2 regions of the Streptomyces sp. 6N223 genome follow, and region 1 is predicted to be linked to the other one. Evidence: predicted binding sites of a transcription regulator. Region 1 holds the regulator's gene; the other holds the start of a gene.

Region 1 (12,045 bases):
CGCTCGGCGACTTCAGCTACGCGGAGGCCGTGCCCGAGCCGCTGCTGGACGCCGTCGCCCAGATCGCGGCGTGGAAGCTGCGGCCGGGCGCGGATCCGCGGGGGCGGGTGCGGCTGGTCTCCAGCAACGACGCCAGCCGCGTCCCGGAGGGGACGGCGGCCGAGGTGGACGTCGTCGCCGGGCACCGCGACATCTTCTACACGCACTGCCCGGGGGACGTGATCTACGCCGCGCTGCCGGAGATCCGCGCCCGTACCGACCGGCTGCGGGCGGAGGCCGCGAAGGCCGCGGAAGCCGCGGAGACCGAGGAGTCCCGGTCGGACGCGGACGCGGACGTGGACGCGGACGCGGGCCCGGCCCGGGCGGATGCGGCCCGGTGACCCGTGGTCGCCAGGGCGGTGGGCATCGTCGGCGCCGGTCAGCCCGGCCTGCTGCCGCGCTGGCTGCGGGCTCTGCCGTGGGTCCTGTTCGCGGTGCTGGCCGTGCTGGAGCCGATCGCCGCGCGCGTGGAGCTGGTCGGCACCCTGATCGCCGCCGTGCCGCCGCTGGCCGGGCTGATCTACGGGCCGCGCCAGACCGCGCTGCTGGCCGCCGGGGTGGTGGCCGTGCTGGCGACGCCGCAGACCCGGGCGGAGCACATCAGCGGCGGGGACCTGGCGGCGGTCGTCGCGATCGCGGCGTTCAGCGTGCTCGTGGCATGGGTGCGCAGCCGTTACACCAGCGACCTGGTCGTCGTCCGCAGCGTGGCCGAGGCGGCGCAGCGGGCCGTGCTGCCGCCGCTGCCGCCGGCGGTGGGGCCGGTGCGCTGCGCCGCGCTCTACCGCCCGGCGCTGCGGGCCGCGCTGGTGGGCGGGGACCTGTACGACGTGCGGGAGGGGCCGTACGGGGTGCGGGCGGTCATCGGGGACGTGCGGGGGCACGGGCTGGCGGCCGTCGGCACGGTGGCGGCGCTGCTGGGCTCGTTCCGGGAGGCGGTGCTGTACGAGCCGGAGCTGGGCGGGGTGGCCGCGCGGCTCAACCGGCGGCTGCGGGTGGACGTGGCCACCGCCGGGGAGGAGGCGGACGCCGAGCTGTTCGCCACGGCGCTGCTGCTGGAGGTGGCGTTGGACGCCGGGGAGGTGCACGTGGTGAGCTTGGGGCATCCGTCGGCGCTGCTGATCCGTGGGGGCGTGGTGCGGGAGCTGGCCGCCGAGCCGGGGCCGCCGCTGGGGGTGGCGCCCGAGGTGGTGCCGCCGCCGGTCGCGAGCGAGCCGCTGCGGCCGGGGGACGTGCTGCTGGGGTACACCGACGGCGTGACGGAGGCGCGCGACCGGCACGGGGCGTTCTATCCGCTGGGGGAGCGGCTGGAGGCCCTCCTCGTGGAGGGAACGCCGACGCCCGGGTGGCTGGTGGACGCGGTGTGGCGGGACCTGTCGGCGTACGCCCCCACCATCCGGGACGATGTCGCGCTGCTTTCGCTCCGGCTGGGCTGAGTTGCGCTGAGCCGGGCTGAGTTGGCTGGGCTGAGCGTAAGAGCTGGATAAGAGTTGAGTGGACTCGACTCAGGTCATTTGACTGCCGATGTTTCCTCATGCACTCTTGAGCCTGTCCCACTCAGGCACGCGCGCCGACACAGGCGTGCGACGCAGGCTCAGCTAGCAGCTGGAGGAAATCGACATGGCACGTGCGGTCGGCATCGACCTGGGCACGACGAACTCCGTCGTCAGTGTTCTCGAAGGCGGTGAGCCCACCGTCATCACCAACGCCGAGGGCGCCAGGACCACGCCGTCCGTTGTGGCCTTCGCGAAGAACGGCGAGGTGCTGGTGGGCGAGGTCGCCAAGCGCCAGGCCGTCACCAACGTCGAGCGGACCATCCGGTCGGTCAAGCGCCACATGGGCACCGACTGGAAGATCAAGATCGACGACAAGGACTTCAACCCGCAGCAGATCAGCGCCTTCATCCTGCAGAAGCTGAAGCGGGACGCCGAGTCGTACCTGGGCGAGAAGGTCACGGACGCGGTCATCACCGTCCCGGCGTACTTCAACGACCACGAGCGCCAGGCCACCAAGGAGGCCGGCGAGATCGCGGGCCTGAACGTGCTGCGTATCGTCAACGAGCCGACCGCCGCCGCGCTCGCGTACGGGCTGGAGAAGGAGGACCAGACGATCCTGGTCTTCGACCTCGGCGGCGGCACGTTCGACGTCTCGCTGCTGGAGATCGGCGACGGCGTGGTGGAGGTCAAGGCCACCAACGGCGACAACCACCTCGGCGGCGACGACTGGGACCAGCGCATCGTCGACTACCTGGTCAAGCAGTTCCAGAACGCGCACGGCGTGGACCTCAGCAAGGACAAGATGGCCCTCCAGCGGCTGCGCGAGTCCGCCGAGAAGGCGAAGATCGAGCTGTCCTCGTCGAGCGAGACGACGATCAACCTGCCCTACATCACGGCCTCGGCCGAGGGCCCGCTGCACATGGACGAGAAGCTCACCCGGGCGCAGTTCCAGCAGCTCACGTCCGACCTGCTGGAGCGCTGCAAGACGCCGTTCCACAACGTGATCAAGGACGCGGGCATCCAGCTGTCCGAGATCGACCACGTGGTGCTCGTCGGCGGCTCGACCCGCATGCCCGCCGTCGCCGACCTGGTGAAGAACCTCACCGGCGGCAAGGAGGCCAACAAGGGCGTGAACCCGGACGAGGTCGTGGCGATCGGCGCCAGCCTCCAGGCGGGTGTGCTGAAGGGTGAGGTCAAGGACGTCCTGCTGCTGGACGTCACGCCCCTGTCGCTCGGCATCGAGACCAAGGGCGGCATCATGACCAAGCTGATCGAGCGCAACACCACGATCCCGACCAAGCGCTCGGAGATCTTCACCACGGCGGAGGACAACCAGCCGTCGGTGCAGATCCAGGTGTACCAGGGCGAGCGGGAGATCGCGGCGTACAACAAGAAGCTGGGCATGTTCGAGCTGACCGGGCTGCCCCCGGCGCCGCGCGGCGTGCCGCAGATCGAGGTCACCTTCGACATCGACGCCAACGGCATCATGCACGTCTCCGCCAAGGACCTGGGCACCGGCAAGGAGCAGCGGATGACCGTCACCGGCGGCTCCGCCCTGCCGAAGGACGACATCGAGCGCATGATGCGCGACGCCGAGCAGTACGCCGAGGAGGACCGCCAGCGGCGCGAGGCGGCCGAGACCCGCAACCAGGCCGAGCAGCTCGTCTACACCACGGAGAACTTCCTGAAGGAGAACTCCGAGAAGGTGCCGGGCGACGTGAAGACCGAGGTCGAGGCGGCGATCGCGGACCTGAAGGAGAAGCTGAAGGGCGAGGACACCGCCGCCATCCGCGAGGCGTCCGAGAAGGTCGCGGCCACCAGCCAGAAGCTGGGCCAGGCCATGTACGCCGACGCGCAGGCGCAGCAGTCCGGCGGCCCGTCGGCGGCGGGCGGCGGCGAGGGCGAGGGCGGCGCGTCGTCGGCCTCCGCGGCTGACGAGGACGTTGTCGACGCCGAGATCGTGGACGAGGAGAAGCCGAAGGGTGGTGCCGCGTGACTCAGGACCCGCAGGGCTTCGACAAGGAGCCCGAGGTCCCCGACGCCGAGGCCGCCGGCCCCGAAGCGCCGGCTGAGTCCTCTGGGGGGTCTGCCGGGAAGTCCCCGGGCTCTGAGAGTTCATCGGAGAACGCCAACGCCAACGCCGCGGGCGGCGGCGAAGGGAACGGCGGTCACGGGGAGGCGCCGGCCGGGGACGACACCCCGGCCGGGGCCGCCCACCCCGAGCCGCAGGTCCCGCAGCCCCCGCACGCCACCGAGGTCCAGCAGGTGGCGTTGACCGCCCAGCTGGACCAGGCCCGTTCCGCGCTGAACGAGCGCACCCAGGACCTGCAGCGGCTCCAGGCGGAGTTCCAGAACTACCGCCGCCGGGTCGAGCGGGACCGGATCGCGGTCCGCGAGATGGCCGTGGCCAACCTGCTGACCGAGCTGCTCCCGGTGCTCGACGACATCGGGCGTGCCCGGGACCACGGCGAGCTGGTCGGCGGCTTCAAGCAGGTTGCCGAGTCGCTGGAGACGGTGGCCGCCAAGATGGGGCTGATGCAGTTCGGCAAGGAGGGCGAGCCCTTCGACCCGACCATCCACGAGGCCCTGATGCACAGCTACTCGCCGGATGTCACCGAGACGACGTGCGTGCAGATCCTCCAGCCCGGGTACCGAATCGGCGACCGGACGATCCGTCCGGCCCGGGTCGGGGTAGCCGAGCCGCAGCCGGGCGTGCAGCGTTCGGAGAGCACCGAGGGCGACACGTCCGGCAAGGGCGGCAAGGGCGGCAAGGGCGGCAAGCCCGGCAAGTCAGGTAAGGGCGGCGCGGGCGAGTCGGGCGAGGCGGACGAGGAGAAGCGGCAGGAGGCGGCGGAGGCCGAGACCGAGCAGCCGGATACGAAGGAGAGCGGTGGCCCGGACAAGGGCTGAGGCCGAGGCCGAGGCCGGCAGGGCGAGACACGCGAGAGAGGAGGGACGCCGGGGATGAGCACCAAGGACTTCATCGAGAAGGACTACTACAAGGTCCTCGGCGTTCCGAAAGACGCCACCGAGGCGGAGATCAAGAAGGCGTACCGCAAGCTCGCGCGCGAGTTCCACCCGGACGCCAACAAGGGCGACGCGCGGGCAGAGGAGCGTTTCAAGGACGTCTCCGAGGCGTACGACGTGCTCGGCGACGCCAAGCGGCGCAAGGAGTACGACGAGGCGCGGGCGCTCTTCGGGGGCGGCGGCTTCCGGCCGGGCCCCGGCGCCGGCGGCCAGTTCAACTTCGACCTGGGGGACCTCTTCGGCGGCCCCCAGGGCCCCCAGGGCGGTGGCGGCGGCTTCGGCGGCGGGGGCGTGGGTGGCGGCGGCATCGGGGACGTCTTCGGCGGCCTGTTCAACCGCGGCGGCGCCGGGACCCGCACGGCGCCGCGCCGCGGCCAGGACATCGAGTCCGAGGTGACGCTCAGCTTCACCGAGGCGGTCTCCGGGGCCACGGTGCCGCTGCGGATGTCCTCCTCGGCCGCGTGCAAGGCGTGCTCCGGCACCGGCGACAAGAACGGCACGCCACGGGTCTGCCCGACCTGCGTCGGCACCGGGCAGGTCAGCCGGGGCGGCGGGGGCGGCTTCTCCCTCACCGACCCGTGCGTGGACTGCCGGGGGCGCGGCCTGATCGCCCAGGACCCGTGCCCGGTGTGCCGGGGCAGCGGGCGGGCCACCTCCTCGCGCACCATGCAGGTGCGCATCCCCGCGGGCGTCGCGGACGGGCAGCGGATCAGGCTGCGCGGCAAGGGCGCCCCGGGGGAGCGCGGCGGACCCAGCGGAGACCTGTACGTGGTGGTGCACGTCGACGCGCACCCGGTCTTCGGCCGGCGAGGGGACAATCTCACGATCACCGTGCCGGTGACCTTCCCCGAGGCGGCGTTGGGTGGTGAGATCAGGGTGCCGACCCTGGGTGGCGCCCCGGTCACGCTGAAGCTGCCGCCGGGAACGCCGAGCGGGCGCGTGATGCGCGCGCGCGGCAAGGGGGCGGTGCGCAAGGACGGCACCAGGGGCGACCTGCTCGTCACGATCGAGGTGGTCGTCCCCCGCGAGCTGGGCGACAAGGCCAGAACGGCCCTGGAGAGCTACCGCGCGGCTGCCGGAGACGAGGACCCTCGGACGGCGCTGTTCGAGGCCGCGAAGGGAGAGTAGTGAGATGGACGGCCGGAACGGACCCACGAACCCTTACGAGCTGACCGACGAGACTCCGGTATACGTCATCTCCGTCGCGGCGCAGCTGTCCGGGCTGCACCCGCAGACGCTGCGCCAGTACGACCGCCTCGGCCTCGTGTGCCCGGACCGCACCCCGGGCCGCGGCCGGCGCTACTCCGCCCGTGACATCCAGCTGCTGCGCGAGGTGCAGCGGCTCTCCCAGGACCACGGCATCAACCTGGCCGGGATCAAGCGGATCATCGAGCTGGAGACCCAGGTCGCGGCGCTGCAGGCCAAGGTGGCCGAGCTTCAGCAGGCTCTGGAGGGCGCGGCGGTGGCGATGCGCCAGCGCGAGGCGCAGGTGCACGCCTCGTACCGCCGCGACCTCGTGCCGTACGAGGACGTGCGGGCCTCCTCGGCCATCGTCGTGTGGCGGCCCGACCGCAACCGGTAGGCGGCTGCGGGGCGGCCCGCCATCCGCGCCGCCACGCCCACCATCCGCGCCGCTACGCCCGCGACGTCCGCCGTCAGTGGGCCGTGCCGGTGTGCCACAGCGAGCGGCCGTCGGCGGCGCGGATCGACACATCGCCGTCGACCCCGACCACCAGGGTGGCGCCCGGGTTGCCGTCGGTCGGGGTGGACCAGACGATCTCGCCGACCGCATCGGGCAGGACCAGCTCGCCCGTCTCGCGGAACTCGGCGTGCACCGCGCCACGCCCGGCCACCCCCGCCCGCCACATCTCCCGCTCGCCCTCGTCGCGCACCACCAGGTCGCCGTCGCTCTCGTAGCGCAGCCGGGCCCGGCCGGAGCTGACGACCTCGTCGCGCAGGATGGTCGTCGGCGCGGTCAGCGCCCGGTCCTCCAGCGGGCCGCCGCCGACCGGGATGAGGCCGTCGGCGAGCTGCCCCAGCGCCGTCAGCGAGGGCGTGAAGGCGTAGAGCGCGCCCTGGGTGCGCACGAACTGCTTCAGGCCCAGCGGCACGCAGGCGGTGGGCCCCTGCCGCTGGGCGGGGAAGGACACCGTGGAGTCCTTGCCGATCACCCCGTCCCGGCCCACGCGCGGCTCGCGCTGCGGGAAGTTGTCGTTGTTGACCCAGGAGCGCTGCACGAACTCGAACTGCGCGACCAGGTCCGACTGGTAGCTGACGAAGAGCAGGCCGCGCGTAATGTGCTCCCCGCCCGCCGTGTCGGGGTGGGGCTGGTCGAGGGGCGGGCCGAAGGGGACGCCCCGGCGCATGATGCGGCGTCCGTCGATCGCGCCCTCCTCCGGGATGACGTCGCCGTTCACGAGTGTCAGGCCGTCACGGGGGTTGGTCTTCCGCAGGTGGCAGAAGAGTGGCGTGATCCGGCCGTTCAGGTCGTCGGCGTACCCGAAGTCGTTGTTCTCCTCGGGGCCGGGCGGAACCTGCGGCTCCGCGTCCGGATACTCCGCCACGGGCGCTCCCGAGCGCCAGCGGCCCACCATGCGGGAGGCCACCCAGTCCTCGGTGGCGTCCTCCGGGGCCGCGCCCTGGCCCTTGAGCACCTTCAGCTGCTCGGCCGCCTGGCCCCACCAGCCGGTGACGTCCTGGGCCAGGCGGCGGATCACCTGGAAGGAGCCGTCGTTCATCCAGCGGGGCAGCCAGGCGGGCAGCCGGTGGTCCGTGGCGTAGCCCACCACGAACTCGCCCGGCGGGATCAGCCGCGTGCCCGGCTTGCCCAGCACCTCGCCCGGCCGCTCGGGGTCGGGCTCGTCGAAGTCCTCCACGCCCGGCTGGCTGATGGCGTCCTTGAAGCCGAAGTGCTCCGTGCCGCTGCGATCGCCCGGCAGGGTGGCGCCCGCCTGCTCGAAGACGATGGTCATCCCGTGGCAGGAGATCTCCCGCCGCTCCCGCTCCAGCGCCGTGCGCAGGTCCTCGGCGCGGTCGGAGGCGACGGTGAGCACCGCGTGCACCGGGTCCGTGTGGTCCGCGCCGAACAGCCAGTGCTCCGGGGCGTCGTCCTCGGTGTCGCCCAGCATCTCGCCGCGCTCCGCCGGGCCCTGGACGAACGCCTCCTGGGTGGTGCCGCGCGGCACGTCCGCGATGGGGCTGCCGCCGACCAGGGCGACGAGACCGGCGTGGGTGAAGCCGACGCTGCGCCAGACGGCGGCCATCGTGTCCGTGCCCGGGTCGCTCCCGCCCAGGCGCAGGCGCTCCTCGCGGAAGGTGGCGTTGAACGCGGCCACGTCGCGGGTGGTCGCGATCCGCTCCCTGAGCTGCCGCAGCCACAGCCGGGCGTGCCAGGGGTCGCCGAAGCGGATGAGGAGCAGCCGGACATGGTCCTTCTTGAAGCCCGCGAGGATGTCGCCCTGGATCTCGGTGCTCTCGCGCAGCGGAAGGGAGGCGGCGGTGGTCTCGGGCGCGGTGCTCATGAGCCCTCCAGATGCGTCAGGTGTCAGTGTGATTACGCTGAGTGATAACGTATCCGGCCGGTCGGCGAGATCGGGAGTCTTTGCCCGTTAATCCACCCGTTCGAGGGATCGCCGTTGCGTAACGCCGCCGCCCGGCGCCGCGCTGTCCGCGGCGCCGGGCGGGGGAAGCGGGCCCGAGGCGTGTCCGGCCCGTGAGGAGGGTGATCGCGGAGGTGATCGTCCGGTTGGTCGCTAGGAGGTGATCGTCTCCGCCGGGTCGGCCGACTCCGCCGGGCCGCTCGGCTTGCCCGCGTCGTCGCCGGGGCCGGCCGTGTCGTCCATGGCGATGCCGCGCCGCTTGGAGGCGTAGACCGCGCCGAAGATGATCAGCATCGCGGCGACGGCGATCACCGCGCGGAGCGGCGCGCTGGCGTCGTCCCCGTAGGTGAGGCTGATCACCGCGGGCGCGATCAGCAGCGCCACCAGGTTCATCACCTTCAGCAGCGGGTTGATGGCCGGGCCCGCCGTGTCCTTGAACGGGTCGCCCACCGTGTCGCCGATGACCGTGGCCGCGTGAGCCTCGCTGCCCTTGCCGCCGTGGTGGCCGTCCTCGACGAGCTTCTTGGCGTTGTCCCAGGCCCCGCCGGAGTTGGCGAGGAAGACCGCCATCAGCACGCCCGTGCCGATCGCGCCCGCCAGGAAGGAGCCCAGCGCCCCGATGCCGAGGCTGAAGCCGACCACGATGGGCGCCATCACGGCCAGCAGGCCCGGCGTCGCCAGCTCGCGCTGGGCGTCCCGGGTGCAGATGTCCACCACCCGGCCGTACTCCGGCTTCTCGGAGAAGTCCATGATCCCGGGGTGCTCGCGGAACTGCCGGCGCACCTCGTAGACCACCGCGCCCGCCGAGCGGGAGACGGCGTTGACCGCCAGGCCCGAGAAGAGGAAGACGACCGCCGCGCCGATCATCATGCCGACGAGGTTGTTGGGCTGCGAGATGTCCAGGCTGAGGCTGGTCGCGCCCAGCACCTCCTCGACGGTCATCCCGGCGTCGCCGACCGCCTCGTCGATGGCGTCCTGGTAGGAGCCGAAGAGCGCGGCGGCGGCCAGCACCGCCGTGGCGATCGCGATGCCCTTGGTGACCGCCTTGGTGGTGTTGCCGACCGCGTCCAGGTCGGTCAGGACCTGCGCGCCGTCGCCCTCGACGTCGCCGGACATCTCGGCGATGCCCTGGGCGTTGTCGGCGACGGGCCCGAAGGTGTCCATGGCGACGATCACGCCGACCGTGGTGAGCAGGCCGGTCCCGGCCAGCGCCACGGCGAAGAGCGCCAGCATGATCGTCCCGCCGGCGAGCATGTACGCCGAGTAGACGGCGAGGCCGACCAGCAGCGCCGTGTAGACGGCGGACTCCATGCCGAGGGAGAAGCCGGCGAGGATCACCGTGGCCGGGCCGGTCCTGGAGGTCTTGCCGATGTCCTGAACCGGGCGGCGGCTCGTCTCGGTGAAGTAGCCGGTGAGCTGCTGGATTATGGCGGCCAGCACGATGCCGATGGCCACGGCGGCCAGCGCGAACAGCCGCGGGTCGGCGTCGTGGGAGGCGATGTCGGGGTCGGAGATGCCCTCGAGCTCGGAGAAGCTGCCGGGCAGGTAGACGAACGCCGCGAGCGCCACCAGCACCAGCGAGATCGCCGCGGAGATGAAGAAGCCGCGGTTGATGGCGGTCATGCTGGTGCGGTCGGTGCGGCGGGGCGAGACCAGGAAGATCCCGGCCATCGCGGTGAGCACGCCGATCGCGGGGACCAGCAGGGGGAACGCCAGGCCGGAGTCGCCGAAGGCGACGGTGCCGAGGATGAGCGCGGCGACGAGCGTCACGGCGTAGGACTCGAAGAGGTCGGCGGCCATGCCCGCGCAGTCGCCGACGTTGTCGCCCACGTTGTCGGCGATGGTCGCGGCGTTGCGGGGGTCGTCCTCGGGGATGCCCTGCTCGACCTTGCCGACCAGGTCGGCGCCGACGTCGGCGGCCTTGGTGAAGATGCCGCCGCCGACACGCATGAACATGGCGATCAGGGCGGCGCCCAGGCCGAAGCCCTCCAGCACGCGAGGGGCGTCGGCGGCGTAGACCAACACGACGCACGACGCGCCGAGCAGGCCGAGGCCCACGGTGCACATGCCGACGACGCCGCCGGTGCGGAACGCCAGCCGCATCGCCTGGTGCCGCACCGGGATGATCTGATCGGTGCCCTCGGAATCGTTCGCCTGCCGCGCCGCGGCGGCCACTCTGACATTGCTGCGCACCGCCAGCCACATGCCGGCATAGCCGGTGGCGGCGGAGAAGGCCGCGCCGATCAGGAAGAACGCCGAACGGCCAATGCGCTGATTCCAGTCGTCCGCCGGCAGCAGCAGCAACAGGAAGACGACGATGCCGGCGAAGAACGCCAGGGTGCGCATCTGGCGCGCGAGATAGGCATTGGCGCCCTCCTGCACGGCAGCGGCGATCCGCTTCATGTTGTCGGTGCCCTCGTCGGCCGCGAGAACCTGTCTGACCAGCACGACGGCTACAGCCAGAGCCCCGGCGGCGATCACCGCGATGACGAGGATGAGCCCACGATTACCGCCAGTGAGTTCCACATCCTCGGCGGACTGCGCCAGCTCGGCTGTCTTCACAAAATACGGTTGATCGTAAAGTTGGCCCGCCATTCGTCCTCCTCGACGCTCGGGCGCTGAACAGACGTGCCCGGAGTGTAGAGACGTGACGTGGATCAAAACAGAGGGCCGGATGGGAAATTACGGCAGCCGGCGGATAGACGATCTTCTCGGCGATCTTTCCATTCGAAGATCGCTTAAAGAAATTCCCCTGATCAGGGGATGGAGGCGGTGGCCGTGGGCCAGCTCATACGGATCTTCCCGCCGTGAGAATCGGAGACCACCTCGACGTCGTCGACCAGCCCGCTGATCACGGCCAGGCCGAGCTGATCGGTGTCCTCGGTGGACTCCGGCGAGGGCTGCTCGGGGGCGGCGGGGCTCTGGTCACGGGGGGCGGGCACGACGCCCGGCGCGTCGTCGCCGACCTCGATGGAGAAGGACTTCTCACCCTCGGTGAGCATCACCCGGACAGGGGAGGTCAGCCCGTGGGCCGAATGCAGGCCCACCGCGCGGCTGCAGGCCTCCCCCACGGCCAGCCTCAGCTCGTCGAGGACCGACTCGTCGACCCCGGCGCGCCGCGCCACCGCCGCGGCCACCAGCCGGGCCGTGCGTACGTGCTCCGGAGACGCGCTGAAGCGGAGTTCGACGGTGGCCATGCCCTACCCCTTGATCGTGCTGTGACCGTGCGATCGTGCGGCGGCACCTCCCCGGGGGCGGGGGCCGGCGCTGCCCGAGGGCGACGCCGGCACCGCCGTCCCCGGGGGGCAGCCGCGGTGATGTACATGTGATGTACGGGTTGATATTCGGGTGACGTTCTTGACGCGAAGACCGGACTTCCGGTCCGGACCCGGCGGGCTCAGTCGGTGGCCGACACGGCCTCGTCGACGGACTCGTGAATCGGGAACACCTTGGTCAGGCCCGTGATCCGGAAGATCTTCAGAATCCGCTCCTGGTTGCACACCAGGCGCAGCGAGCCCTCCTGGGCGCGCACCCTCTTGAGGCCTCCGACCAGCACGCCGAGCCCCGTCGAGTCCAGGAAGTCCACGCGCTCCATATCCACCACGAGGTGATGGTTGCCGTCGTTGACCAGCTCGACGAGCTGCTCGCGCAGCTTGGGCGCGGTGTATACGTCAATCTCGCCACCCACCTCGACGACCGTGCGGTCGCCGACCCTACGGGTAGACAGGGACAGGTCCACGGATCCTCCAGCACCTTGCTAACGGGCGGCCGCCGCCTGGGTATCCCCGCCCACGGCAGGGGACGGATCGGCAACCGCCAAGGCATTCAACCACTTACCGCCTGCCCAGGACGACGTCTTACAGCCATTGTCCGTCGGACCGGTGACA
Region 2 (12,045 bases), on a different contig from region 1:
CGCCGACGCCGCTGACGCCGATGCCTCACCCGCCGTCAGCAGCAGCGGTGTGCCGGCGGCCGCGGCGGCGGCGCCCGCCGTGGCCGTGCGCAGCACTGTCCTGCGGGTGTGGCTCGCGCGTGTCGTTCCTCGCACCTGGGGCCTCCCGAGATCGCCATGGGGTGGGCATGAGCATGGTGTTGACGGATGACGCCGTCAATGCGCCAGGGATACGCCGACGTTGCCCGTCGGTGGCGGCGCGGACGCGCGCGTGACGCCCTTTCGGCGTCTCGCCTCGGGCCGCCTGCACCCCGGCACTTGTATAGACCGCTGGGAACGGGCCGGGCTTTGCCCGATCTTTGCCGTTCCACCCGATCGGGTGAACGCCGCTGGACTGCGCGCGGCGCCGAGCCGACGGTTAGCGCATGACGCCCATGAGGTTCCCGCCGAGGTTCCCGCGTCCGCCTCGGCCGCTCCCCTGCGCGGCCGTCCTCGCCGCCGCGCTCGCGGTGGCCCTCGGCCCCGCCGCCCCGCCCGCGGCCGCGGCGGAGCTGTGGGAGGACGGCGCGGTGAGCACCGTCGGCAAGATCCTGTGGGACATGGGCAACGGCCAGCTCGGCATGTGCTCAGGCGCGATCGTGGACGCCCCGAACGGCAGCGTGATCGCCACCGCCGCGCACTGCGTCAGCACCCCGGACACCCCCGAGCCCCCCGAGGAGGCGTGGTTCGTGCCCGGCTACGACCACGACCGCGAGACGTACCAGCGCGAGGGCTGGCGGGTGGCGGCGTTCCACACGCCCGACGGGTGGGACATGACGCAGGAGATGACCTCGATCCTGCCGCACGACTACGCCTTCCTGACGGTGGAGACCAGGGGCGGCAGGACCATCCAGCAGGAGCACGGCGCCAACCGCCTCGCCTTCGAGCCGGTCCAGGAGGGCGGCGAGGTCGAGGTCCTCGGCTATCCGGCGGTCGACCCCTACGACGGCGAGTCGCTGCACTACTGCGCGGGGGAGACGCAGGTCCTGGCGGAGGGCGAGGCCGAGGAGCCGAACGTCGGCGGGCTGCTGCTGGAGGACTGCGACATGACGGCCGGGTCGAGCGGCGGCCCGTGGCTGGCGGAGTACGACGAGCGCAGCCAGTCCGGCACCCTCCTCGCGGTGATGTCCGTCGGCAGCGGCGAGGGCCACGTCATCGGCCGGCCGTATCCCGAGTCGGCGAAGGCCCTCTTCGAGGAGGCGGGCGGGGCGTAGGACGCCCGCCACCCCCCATCCGCGCCATCCCGCGCCCGATCGCGTTAGATGACAAGAGCACCGGCGCTTGCTTGCCCTTGAGTGGAATAGACTCAACTTATCGCACGTTGCCTGTGGCAGACTCGAGTCTGCCACCCCTGGGACACGGAGGAGTACCGCTGACGTGAACGCCGAGCTGACCAACAGGAGCCGGGAAGCGATCGGCGCGGCCAACGACCGCGCGCTGCGCGACGGGCATCCGGACATCACCCCGGCGCACCTGCTGCTCGCCCTCCTCGAAGGGCGGGAGAACGAGAACATCCAGGACCTCCTCGCCGCCGTCGACGCCGACCAGGCGGCCATCCGCGCCGCCGCCGAGCGCCAGCTCGCCGGGCTGCCCAGCGTGCAGGGCGCCTCCGTGCCCCGGCCGCAGCCGAACCGCGAGCTGCTGGCCGTGTTCGCCGACGCCTCGCGGCGCGCCGCCGACCTCGGCGACCAGTACGTCTCCACCGAGCACCTGCTGATCGGCCTGGCCGCCAAGGGCGGCGAGGCCGGCGCGGTCCTCACCAAGCAGGGCGCCGGCGACAAGCGGCTGCTCAACGCCTTCCAGCAGGCCCGGGGCGGCCAGCGCGTGACGTCCCCCGACCCCGAGGGCACCTACAAGGCGCTGGAGAAGTTCGGCACCGACTTCACCGCCGCCGCCCGCGAGGGGCGGCTCGACCCCGTCATCGGCCGGGACCACGAGATCCGCCGCGTCGTGCAGGTCCTCTCCCGCCGCACCAAGAACAACCCCGTCCTCATCGGCGAGCCCGGCGTCGGCAAGACCGCCGTCGTCGAGGGCCTGGCCCAGCGCATCGTCAAGGGCGACGTCCCCGAGTCGCTGAAGAACAAGCGCCTCGTCGCCCTCGACCTCGGCGCCATGGTCGCCGGCGCGAAGTACCGGGGCGAGTTCGAGGAGCGGCTGAAGGCCGTGCTCAGCGAGATCAAGCAGAGCGACGGCCGCATCATCACCTTCATCGACGAGCTGCACACCGTCGTCGGCGCCGGCGCGGGCGGCGACTCCGCCATGGACGCGGGCAACATGCTCAAGCCCATGCTGGCCCGCGGCGAGCTGCGCATGGTCGGCGCCACCACCCTCGACGAGTACCGCGAGCGGATCGAGAAGGACGCCGCCCTGGAACGCCGCTTCCAGCAGGTCCTCGTCGCCGAGCCCACCGTCGAGGACTCCATCGCCATCCTTCGCGGCCTGAAGGGCCGGTACGAGGCCCACCACAAGGTGCAGATCGCCGACGGCGCCCTCGTCGCCGCCGCCGCCCTCTCCGACCGGTACATCACCTCACGCTTCCTGCCCGACAAGGCCATCGACCTGGTCGACGAGGCCGCCTCCCGCCTCCGCATGGAGATCGACTCCTCCCCCGTCGAGATCGACGAGCTCCAGCGCGCCGTCGACCGCCTGAAGATGGAGGAGCTGGCCCTCGCCAACGAGTCCGACGTCGGCTCCCAGGAGCGGCTGGCCCGGCTGCGCCGCGAGCTGGCCGACCGCGAGGAGGAGCTGCGCGGCCTCACCGCCCGCTGGGAGAAGGAGAAGCAGGGCCTCAACCGCGTCGGCGAGCTGAAGGAACGCCTCGACGAGACCCGGGGCCTGGCCGAGCGCGCCCAGCGCGACGGCGACTTCGAGACCGCCTCCAAGCTGCTGTACGGCGAGATCCCGGCGCTGGAGCGCGAGCTGGCCGACGCCTCCGCCGCCGAGGAGCAGGCCTCCGGCCACGCCCAGACCATGGTCAAGGAGGAGGTCGGCCCCGACGACATCGCCGACGTCGTCTCCTCCTGGACCGGCATCCCGGCCGGGCGGCTGCTGGAGGGCGAGACCGAGAAGCTGCTGCGCATGGAGGAGGCCATCGGCCGCCGCCTCATCGGCCAGTCCGAGGCGGTCCGCGCCGTCTCCGACGCGGTACGCCGCGCCCGCGCGGGCGTCGCCGACCCCGACCGGCCCACCGGCTCCTTCCTCTTCCTGGGCCCCACCGGCGTCGGCAAGACCGAGCTGGCCAAGGCCCTCGCGGACTTCCTCTTCGACGACGAGCGGGCCATGGTCCGCATCGACATGAGCGAGTACAGCGAGAAGCACTCGGTGGCCCGCCTCGTCGGCGCGCCCCCCGGGTACGTCGGGTACGAGGAGGGCGGCCAGCTCACCGAGGCCGTGCGCCGCCGCCCCTACACCGTGGTGCTGCTGGACGAGGTGGAGAAGGCCCACCACGAGGTCTTCGACATCCTGCTCCAGGTCCTCGACGACGGCCGCCTGACCGACGGCCAGGGCCGGACGGTGGACTTCCGCAACACCATCCTGGTCCTGACCTCCAACCTCGGCAGCCAGCACCTGATCGACCCGTTGGCCAAGCCGGACCAACGCCGCGAGGAGGTGCTCGCGGCGGTGCGGGCGGCGTTCCGCCCCGAGTTCCTGAACCGGCTGGACGACACCGTCATCTTCCAGGCGCTCGGCGGCGAGGAGCTGAGCCGGATCGCGCGGCTCCAGATCGACGCCCTCCAGCGGCGGCTCGCCGACCGCCGGCTCACGCTCGACGTCACGCCGCTGGCGCTGGGCTGGCTGGCCGACGAGGGCAACGATCCGGCGTACGGCGCCCGCCCGCTGCGGCGGCTGGTGCAGACCTCGATCGGCGACCCGCTGGCCCGCAAGATCCTCTCCGGCGAGGTGCGCGAGGGCCAGACCGTCCGCATCGACGCGGCGCTGGACGGCGGGCTCGCGATCGAGGCCGTGCGGGAGGAGAGCGCGTAAGCCCTGGCCGTGACCGGCCGTGACCGGTCACGGCCGGTCAACGCCCCTCAACGCCCTCGCCCAGGCGCGCGCGAATCTCCTCCGCCTCGGGGCGGGCCAGCTCCTCGTAGATCGGCAGGGCACGCCGCCAGGCGTCGTGGGCGGCGGCCTCGTCGCCCACGGATTGGTGGATGTCGCCCAGGCTCGTGAGCGTGTCGGCCACCGTCGGCGGATCGAGCGGCTCGGGGGTGTGCAGTCCGTCGAGCGACCGGCGCAGGCACGCGATCGCCTCGGCGTGCTCGCCGAGTGCCGCGTGCGCGTCGCCCAGGGCGCCCCAGGCGTAGGCCGCGCCGTACCGGTCGCCGGTCTTCTCCAGAATGGCGAGCGCCTCGCCACCGCTGACCAGCGCCTGCTCGGGTGCGCCCAGCTTGACGTGGTACCAGGCGATGTTGCTCAGCATGCGTCCCGCCCCGCTCTCGGCCCCGAGTGCGCGGTGGAGCTCCAGGCTCCGCTGGGCGCAGCGCATCGCCTCGGCGTAGTCGCGCTGGGAGGAGCTGAGGCGGCACAGGGCGGTGTAGACACCGGCCTGCCCCCTGACGTCGTCGCGTTCGCGGAACAGCCCCAGGGCCCGGTCCAGGTACTCCCGGGCGCGCCGGAAGAGGCGGAGATTCGTGTGCGCCAGGCCCAGCTCCAGGAAGAGACGGCCCAGCTCGGCGGTGTCGTCCAGCCGTTGCGCGGCGGGCATGAGGGTGTGCTGAAGCTCCACGTGCTCGTGCCAGTGGCACTGCTGAAGCAGGAACGCCGACACCATGCGCCCCAGCCGGATCGCCTGGTCGTCGAAGCCGCCGGTCCGCGCCGCGAACTCGACCGCGGCGATCAGCGCGGGATGCTCAGCGGCGAACCACTCCAAGGCGTCCGCGGTGCCGTCGAAGCGCTCGGGCGTCGTCGCGGGCCGCGACGGGCCGGCGTCGCCCAGCGAGACGCGCCGTATCCCGAGCGCGGCGTTGGCGGCGTGGGCGGAGTGCACGCAGTAGTCCAGGAGACGGGAGAACGCCGCGTGCCGCCCCTCCTCGGGATCCTGGTCGCGGGCCAGCTCGCAGGCGTAGTGGCGCAGCAGGTCGTGGAGCGTGAACCGGCCCGGCGCGTACTCGGTCAGCAGATTCCTGCTCACCAGCGCGGCCAGCAGCGGCCGGGCACGGCCCGTCGACAGCCCGGCCAGGCTCGCTGCCGCGCCCACCGCCAGGTCGGGGCCCGGGTGCAGCCCGAGGAGGCGGAAGAGGCGCGCCGCCTCGGGGCCGAGGGTGCGGTAGGACCAGGAGAACACCGCGCGGATGTCGGTCGCCACGTCCGCCTCCTCGCCGAGGGCGAGGTTGCCCAGGCCGCCGCCGCCCGCCTCGCGGAGCTGGGCGACGATGGTGGCCAGCGGGAAGTCGGGGCGGGCGGCGACGCGGGCGGCGACGATCGCCAGCGCCAGCGGCAGCCGGGCGCAGCGCTCGAGGATCTCGGCGACGGCGTCCTCCGCCTCCCGGCCCGCGAGGCGGGCCGGGCCGAGTCGGCTCGCGAGCATCTGCCGCGCCTCGTGCCGGGTGAACAGGTCGAGGGCGTGCTGGGTGGCGCCGGTCGCGGCGACCAGGCCGGGGAGCTGGTTGCGGCTGGTGACGAGGGCCAGGCAGCCGGGGGCGCCGGGCAGCAGCGGCCGCACCTGCGCGGCATCGCGGGCGTTGTCGAGCACCATCAGCACCCGGCGGCCCGCCAGCACGCTGCGGAACATCCCCGCCAGGGCGTCCGTGCCGGACGGCAGCTGCTCGGCGGGGACGCCGAACGCCGCGAGGACGTCGCGCAGCGCCTGATCCGGGGCCACGACCGTCCCGGACTCGTCGAAGCCGCGCAGGTTGACGTAGAGCTGGCCGTCGGGGAAGCGGTGGGCGACCCGGTGGGCCCAGTGCACGGCCAGCGCGGTCTTGCCCACCCCGGCCGTCCCGACGATCGTCGTGACCAGCGCGCCGCCACCCGCGTCCAGGCCGGCGTCCAGCCGCCTCAGGCTCGCCTCCCGTCCGGTGAACCCGCGCACGTCGGCAGGCAGCTGCGCCGGCCGCACCACGGGCCGCCTCACGGCCACCCCGTCCGGCCCCGGCCCGGCAGCGGCACCAGGGGGCGCGCCGGGCGGCGGCCCGGTGCCGGGCCCGGTGCCGGGGGCCATGCCCGCGCCGGAGCCGGGTGACGTGCCGGGCGTGGCACCCGGCGGCGGGGGCGCGGCCGCGCTGGCGTTGGCGTCAGGGGCGCCCGGTGTGCCGGGAGGGGTGGTCGCCGTGGCCGGTGGTGGGGCTGCTGGTGGAGCAGCGTTGGGGTCGCGGGTGCCGGGCGTGTCCGGTGGTGGGGCCGTGAGCGGCGTGGTTTCCGGGCTGGCGCCCGGGCCCGGCCTCGCCGCGCCAGCGTCGGCGGCGGCGAAGGCGCCCGGTGCGCCCAGGGCGGGGTCGCGGCGCAGGATCTGCGCGTGGAGGCGGGACAGGACCGGGCCCGGGTCCTCGCCCAGTTCGGTGACCAGGTCGTGCCGGGCGCGTGCGTACGCCGCCAGGGCGTCCGCCTGCCGCCCGGCGCGGTACAGCGCCAGCATCAGCAGCCCGGCCAGCGGCTCCGCCAGCGGGTGCGCCGCCGCGGCCGACGCCAGCTCGCTCAGCACCGCGCCGTGGCGCCCCGAGGCCAGCTCGGCCTCGAACCGCTGGGTCAGCAGCGTCACCGACTCCTGCGTCAGCGCCGTCCGCACCCCCTCGGCCCACTCGCCCCGCAGGCCCGCCAGCGGCGTACCCCGCCACAGCGCCGCCGCCTCCCGCAGCAGGCCCACCGCCCGCGCCGGGTCCGGCTCCTCGCGTGCCCGCCGCGCCAGCGCGCGCGAGCGGTGCACGTCCACCGCCTCGGGGGCGACCCGCAGCACGTAGCCGCCGTCCCGGCGCGCCACCCCGGGGGCGTCGGCCTCGCGCAGCCGCCGCCGCAGCCGCGAGACGTAGGTGTACAGCACCTGCCGGGCGTTCTCCGGCGGCGCCTCCCGCCACAGCCGGTCGATCAGCGTCTCCGCCGCCACCGGGCGGCCGGGCTCCAGCGCCAGCGACGCCAGCACACACCGCTGCTGCGGCGGCCCCAGCGTCGCGGGAAGCCCGCCCTCCCCCCGCACCTCGACCGGCCCCAGTAAGCGCACCTGTGCAGCCATCCCCCACACCCCCTCTAGCGCCCGTCGTACGGTTATACCGCGATACCGGGTGGTTGCCAGACGGGGGCGGTGATGGGGGAGGATGGAAGGCCGAGCCGCCACCGTAGCCGTACGAAGGGACAACGCCCCATGTCCATGGATCCGTCAGCGATTCCGAACTTCGGGGGTGCTCCCAAGAAGCCCGAGCAGCCCCAGCAGCCGGAGCAGGCAGAGCAGGCAGGCAAGGCAGAGCAGGCAGGCAAGGGCCAGCAGGGCCAGGAGAGCCAGCAGGGCCAGCAGCAGACGCGGCCCGTGCGGGTGGCCGCGCCCGACAAGGCGCTGGTCGAGCAGGTCCTGGAACGCATGCAGCTGAAGTACCAGGACGACCGGCAGGGCGACGTGGTCGCCCGCTGGAAGGAGTTCCGGGTCTACTTCATGTTCCGTGGCGAGAAGCAGCAGCGGATCATGTCCGTGCGCAGCTTCTACGACCGCAAGTACACGCTCGACGACAAGCCGCGCCTGCTGGAGAACCTCGACGACTGGAACCGCCGTACCCTGTGGCCCAAGGTCTACACCCACACCACCGACGAGGGCACGGTCCGCCTGATCGGCGAGGTGCAGATGCTGATCGGCCACGGCGTCGTGCTCGACCACTTCATCTCCTCGATGGTGAGCTGGGTGAACGCCTCGATCGAGTTCGAGAAGTGGATCACCGAGCAGCTCGGCATCGCCAAGGAGGCGTAGCTTCTACCGGGTGAGCCGGGCGCGGAGCTCCGCCTCCTCCGGGTGCCCCAGCTCCTCGTAGTGCCGCAGCGCACGTTGCCAGGCGTCGCGGGCGGCGGCCGTGTCGTCGGCGCCCTGGTAGGCGTCGCCGAGGCTGGTGAGGATGCCGGCCGCCAGCACGCGGCAACGCACCCGGTCCAGGTGGTACGACAGCCGCCGCCCCAGGCGGGTGGCCAGGTCGTCGAAGCCGCCACCGGACCCCACCGCGAACTCCACCGTCGCGACGAGCGTCCGGCACTCTGCGGCGCACCACGCCATGGCGCGGGCGTGGTCGTGGGCAGCATCGGCCCGGGATCCGTCACGAAGACGCGCCCGATCCCCATCGTCACGGTCGCGGCGTGGATCGAGTGCAGGTAGTGGTCGAGGAGCCGGGAGAGGGCCTCGCGTCGCTCCGGCTCCGGGTTCAGGTCGTGGGCGAGCTCGGTGGCGTACTGGCGCAGCAGGTCGTGGAGGCTGAAGCGGCCGGGAGCGTGCTCGGTGAGGAGGTTTCTTCCGACCAGCTCGGCCAGCAGCGGCCGGGCGTTACTGGCGGAGGCGGCCCCGGCCTCTCCCCGCCCTCGGCCCGCGCCCGCCGCGCCAGGGCGCGGGAGCGGTGCACGTCAACCTCCTCGGCGGCGAGGTCCAGCACGTACCCGCCGGCAGCGCGCCGCAGCACCCGCCGCAGCCGGGAGACGTACGTGTACAGCGCGTCCCGGGCGTTCCCCGGCGGGTCCTGGTCCCACAGCCGGTCCAGCAGCGTCTCGGCCGCCACCGGCCGCCCCGGCGCCATCGCCAGCACCGCCAGCAGGCACCGCTGCTGCGGCGGCCCCGCGTCCCTGCTCCTGCCGTCGGGTCCTCGCAGCTCCACCGGCCCCAGCAGCCCCACACCCGCCAAGTCAGCCATGCGCTCCACCGTGTCAGATCCCGTCAAGGTTCCGGCCAAGGCGGCGGACAAGGCGGTCGCCGCATGCTGGGGTCATGCACGAGCGGACGTGGGTGAGCGCCCACATCTCCCACACCGGACCGCAGGACGTCCTGCTGACCGGGCTCGTCCGGCCGCTGCTGGGCGAGTTGGCCGCCGAGCGCCTGGTGGACTCCTACGTCTTCCAGCGCGGCCTGGCGCATCTGCGGCTCGGCCTCCGAGCGACGGGGGGATCGGGGGCGTCGGGGGGGAGAGCCGAGGAGATACGCCGGCTGGTGCGGGCGCGGTGCCGCCGCTTCTTCGCGGTCGCGGCGGCGCCGCGACCCGTGGCCGGCGTCAAGGGGCAGCCGCCGCCGGGCCCGGACCGGATGACCGCCGCCGCCGGCGTCGGCGGCGCGGCGAACGCCCTGACGTTCGTGCCCCACCGCCCGCATCCGCAGGGCGCCGTCGAGGACCACTACGCGCTGTGCAGCCGCACCGCGCTGCGGCTGATATCCGCCGGACTGCCGCCCGAGGAGCGGGACATGGTGGCGTTCTCCCTGATCCTGACGTCCTGGTTCCTCGTCGAGCCCGACCTCGCGCGCCTCGCGCGGCAGCCCTTCGTACGGGGCGAGCCACCGGAGCGGGAGCCCGAGCCGGAGCCCGGGCCCGAGCTGTGGCGGCGGGCGCTGCGTACGGCGGCCGCGCAGGTGTGGGCGACGGCCGAGTCCGTCACCTCCGGCCGGACGCCGGGCGACGTGCTGGGGCGCTGGGCCGCCTCGCTCAATGCCGTCCCGATCGAGGGGGCCGAGCGCGTCTTCAACTCCTGCGCCCACCTCGCCTGCAACCGTCTGGGCACCGACTGGGACGGCGAACGCCGCCTGCGCCGCCTCGCCGCCCGCGCCGTCACGGAACTCGCGGCGTGACCGCGTACCGCCAACGCCACGCCAACGCCAACGCCGCACCGCCAGCAGGCCACTGCCCCGGCGCCGACTCCGTGAGGGTCGGGGCCGGGGCAGCGGCCGGTGCTGCCGGGCGGCGCAGGATTCACACCCAGTCAGGCCACCCCGGAGCCCTCTTCGGCGAAGTGGCAGGCGACCGGGTGACCCGAGCCCCGGTCCACCAGCGCGGGCTCCTCGGTGGCACAGATCTCCTGCGCCTTCCAGCAGCGGGTCCTGAAGCGGCAGCCGCTGGGCGGGTTCAGCGGGCTCGGCACGTCCCCGGTGAGCACCGTGCGCCGCCGGCGGCGTTCCCGCTTGGGGTCGGCCAGCGGGGCGGCCGACAGCAGCGCCTGCGTGTACGGGTGGGCCGGGCGCTCGTACACCTGCTGCCGGGTGCCGGTCTCCACTACCTTGCCGAGATACATCACGGCTATGCGGTCGGATATGTGCCGGACCACCGACAGGTCGTGGGCGATGAAGACGTACGCCACACCCAGCCGGTCCCGCAGGTCCTCCAGCAGATTGACCACGCCCGCCTGCACGGATACATCCAACGCCGAGACCGGCTCGTCCAGCACGAGCAGCTTCGGCTCCAGCGCCAGGGCGCGGGCGATGCCGATGCGCTGCCGCTGGCCGCCGGAGAACTCGTGCGGGTAGCGGTTGCCGTGCTCCGGGCTCAGGCCGACCAGCTCCAGCAGCTCCGCGACGCGCGCCTTGCCGCCGTCGCGCCAGCGGTGATGTACCTTCAGCGGCTCGGCGACGATGTCGTTCACCGGCAGCCGCGGGTTGAGGGAGGCGTAGGGGTCCTGGAAGACCATGCCCGTCTTGCGCTGCACCGAGCGCAGCCGCGCCCCGCCCAGGCCGGTGATCTCCTCGCCGTCGAAGCGGACCGAGCCGGAGGTGGGCTTGATGAGCTGGAGCACGGCCCGCCCGGTGGTCGACTTGCCGCAGCCGGACTCGCCGACCACGCCGAGGGTCTCGCCCGCGCTGACGCTGAACGAGACCCCGCTGACGGCCTGCACCTGTCCGGCGACGCGGCGGAAGAGGCCGCCGCCGCGCACCGGGAAGTTCACCACCAGGTCGCGGACCTGGAGCAGCTCGTCGCCCGCCGCCTCCGCGGCGGCGCTCTGCGGCGACTTGGCCAGCGTCACGTCCTTGGCGTCGTCCACGTCCGCGTTCATCGGCCCTCCTCGCTGTCACGGTCGCCGTGGTCGCCGCCTTCGGCGGGAGCCGCGTCGGCGGTAGCCGCGTCGGCGTCCCCGGCCGGCGGGCCGTCGGCTTCCGCGGCTTCCGCCGCCACCAGCGCCGCCTCCGCCTCCTCCGCCAGCCGGAAGAACGCCGTCGGGTCCTCGGCCTCGGCGAGCCTGTCGCTGTGGTGGCAGGCGGCCGCGTGGCCGCCGCCCGCGTTTCCCTCGGCGTCGTCGCCGTCGTCGCCGTCGTCGCCGTCGTCGCTGTCGTCGGCGGCGCCGACGGCGCTCACCAGCTCCGGCTCGCGCTCGCGGCAGACGTCCGTCGCGAGTGGGCAGCGCGGCGAGAACGGGCAGCCGGGCGGCAGCGCGATCAGGGACGGCGGGGCGCCCGCGATCGGGCGCAGGCGTTCGTCGCGCTCGCCGTCCAGCGACGGGATGGAGCCCAGCAGCCCCGCCGTGTACGGCATGCGCGGCCGGTAGAAGACGCGGTCGGTCTCGGCGATCTCCACCGGCTTGCCGGCGTACATCACCAGCGTCCGGTGGGCCATGCCCGCGATCACGCCCAGGTCGTGCGTGATCATCAGGATCGCGGCGTTCACCTCGTCCTTGACCTCGAGCAGCTTCTCCAGGATCTGCGCCTGCACGGTGACGTCCAGGGCGGTCGTCGGCTCGTCGGCGATGATGACGTCCGGGTCGTTGATGATGGCCATGGCGATCATCACGCGCTGCCGCATGCCGCCGGAGAACTCGTGCGGGTACGCCCGCAGCCGGCGTTCGGCCTGCGGGATGCCGACGAGGTCGAGCATCTCCCTGGCCCGTACCAGTGCCTTCTTGCGCGGCACGAGGTGGTGGGCGAGCACCGCCTCGGCGAGCTGGTCGCCGATGGTGCGGACCGGGTTGAGCGAGGTCATCGGGTCCTGGAAGATCATCGCGATCTTGCGGCCGCGCAGCGAGCGCTGCTCCCTGGGCCTCAGGCTCAGCAACTCCTGGCCCCGGTAGCGGATGCTGCCGTTGATGCGGGCGTTCTTCGGCAGCAGGCCCATGATGGCCATGGAGGAGACCGACTTGCCGGAGCCCGACTCGCCG

Evidence for each region. Region 1 encodes HspR, which represses chaperone genes until heat shock. Its sites were predicted from a motif close to TTGAGNNNNNNNNNCTCAA; they were not measured.
Region 2: clpB (ATP-dependent chaperone ClpB) is a predicted target of HspR. The motif match lies at 1,310-1,328, and genes of this name have one in related genera.

The regions. Positions count from the first base shown of each region.
Region 1 covers NZ_JBQQCA010000002.1:129,014-141,058, reverse strand. Annotated here, with positions in the region: gene ACTWQH_RS02355 (peptidoglycan recognition protein family protein) at 1-380, shown strand, start outside; gene ACTWQH_RS02350 (PP2C family protein-serine/threonine phosphatase) at 384-1,472, shown strand; gene dnaK (molecular chaperone DnaK) at 1,657-3,528, shown strand; gene grpE (nucleotide exchange factor GrpE) at 3,525-4,442, shown strand; gene dnaJ (molecular chaperone DnaJ) at 4,497-5,687, shown strand; gene ACTWQH_RS02330 (heat shock protein transcriptional repressor HspR) at 5,692-6,141, shown strand; gene ACTWQH_RS02325 (Dyp-type peroxidase) at 6,215-8,080, opposite strand; gene ACTWQH_RS02320 (sodium-translocating pyrophosphatase) at 8,312-10,753, opposite strand; gene ACTWQH_RS02315 (ATP-binding protein) at 10,915-11,355, opposite strand; gene ACTWQH_RS02310 (STAS domain-containing protein) at 11,556-11,897, opposite strand.
Region 2 covers NZ_JBQQCA010000028.1:67,245-79,289, forward strand. Annotated here, with positions in the region: gene ACTWQH_RS18615 (N-acetylmuramoyl-L-alanine amidase) at 1-135, opposite strand, end outside; gene ACTWQH_RS18620 (trypsin-like serine peptidase) at 405-1,232, shown strand; gene clpB (ATP-dependent chaperone ClpB) at 1,396-4,002, shown strand; gene ACTWQH_RS18630 (AfsR/SARP family transcriptional regulator) at 4,040-7,186, opposite strand; gene ACTWQH_RS18635 (YbjN domain-containing protein) at 7,316-7,909, shown strand; gene ACTWQH_RS18640 (hypothetical protein) at 7,913-8,206, opposite strand; gene ACTWQH_RS18645 (AfsR/SARP family transcriptional regulator) at 8,352-8,831, opposite strand; gene ACTWQH_RS18650 (lantibiotic dehydratase C-terminal domain-containing protein) at 8,906-9,754, shown strand; gene ACTWQH_RS18655 (ABC transporter ATP-binding protein) at 9,886-10,950, opposite strand; gene ACTWQH_RS18660 (ABC transporter ATP-binding protein) at 10,947-12,045, opposite strand, start outside.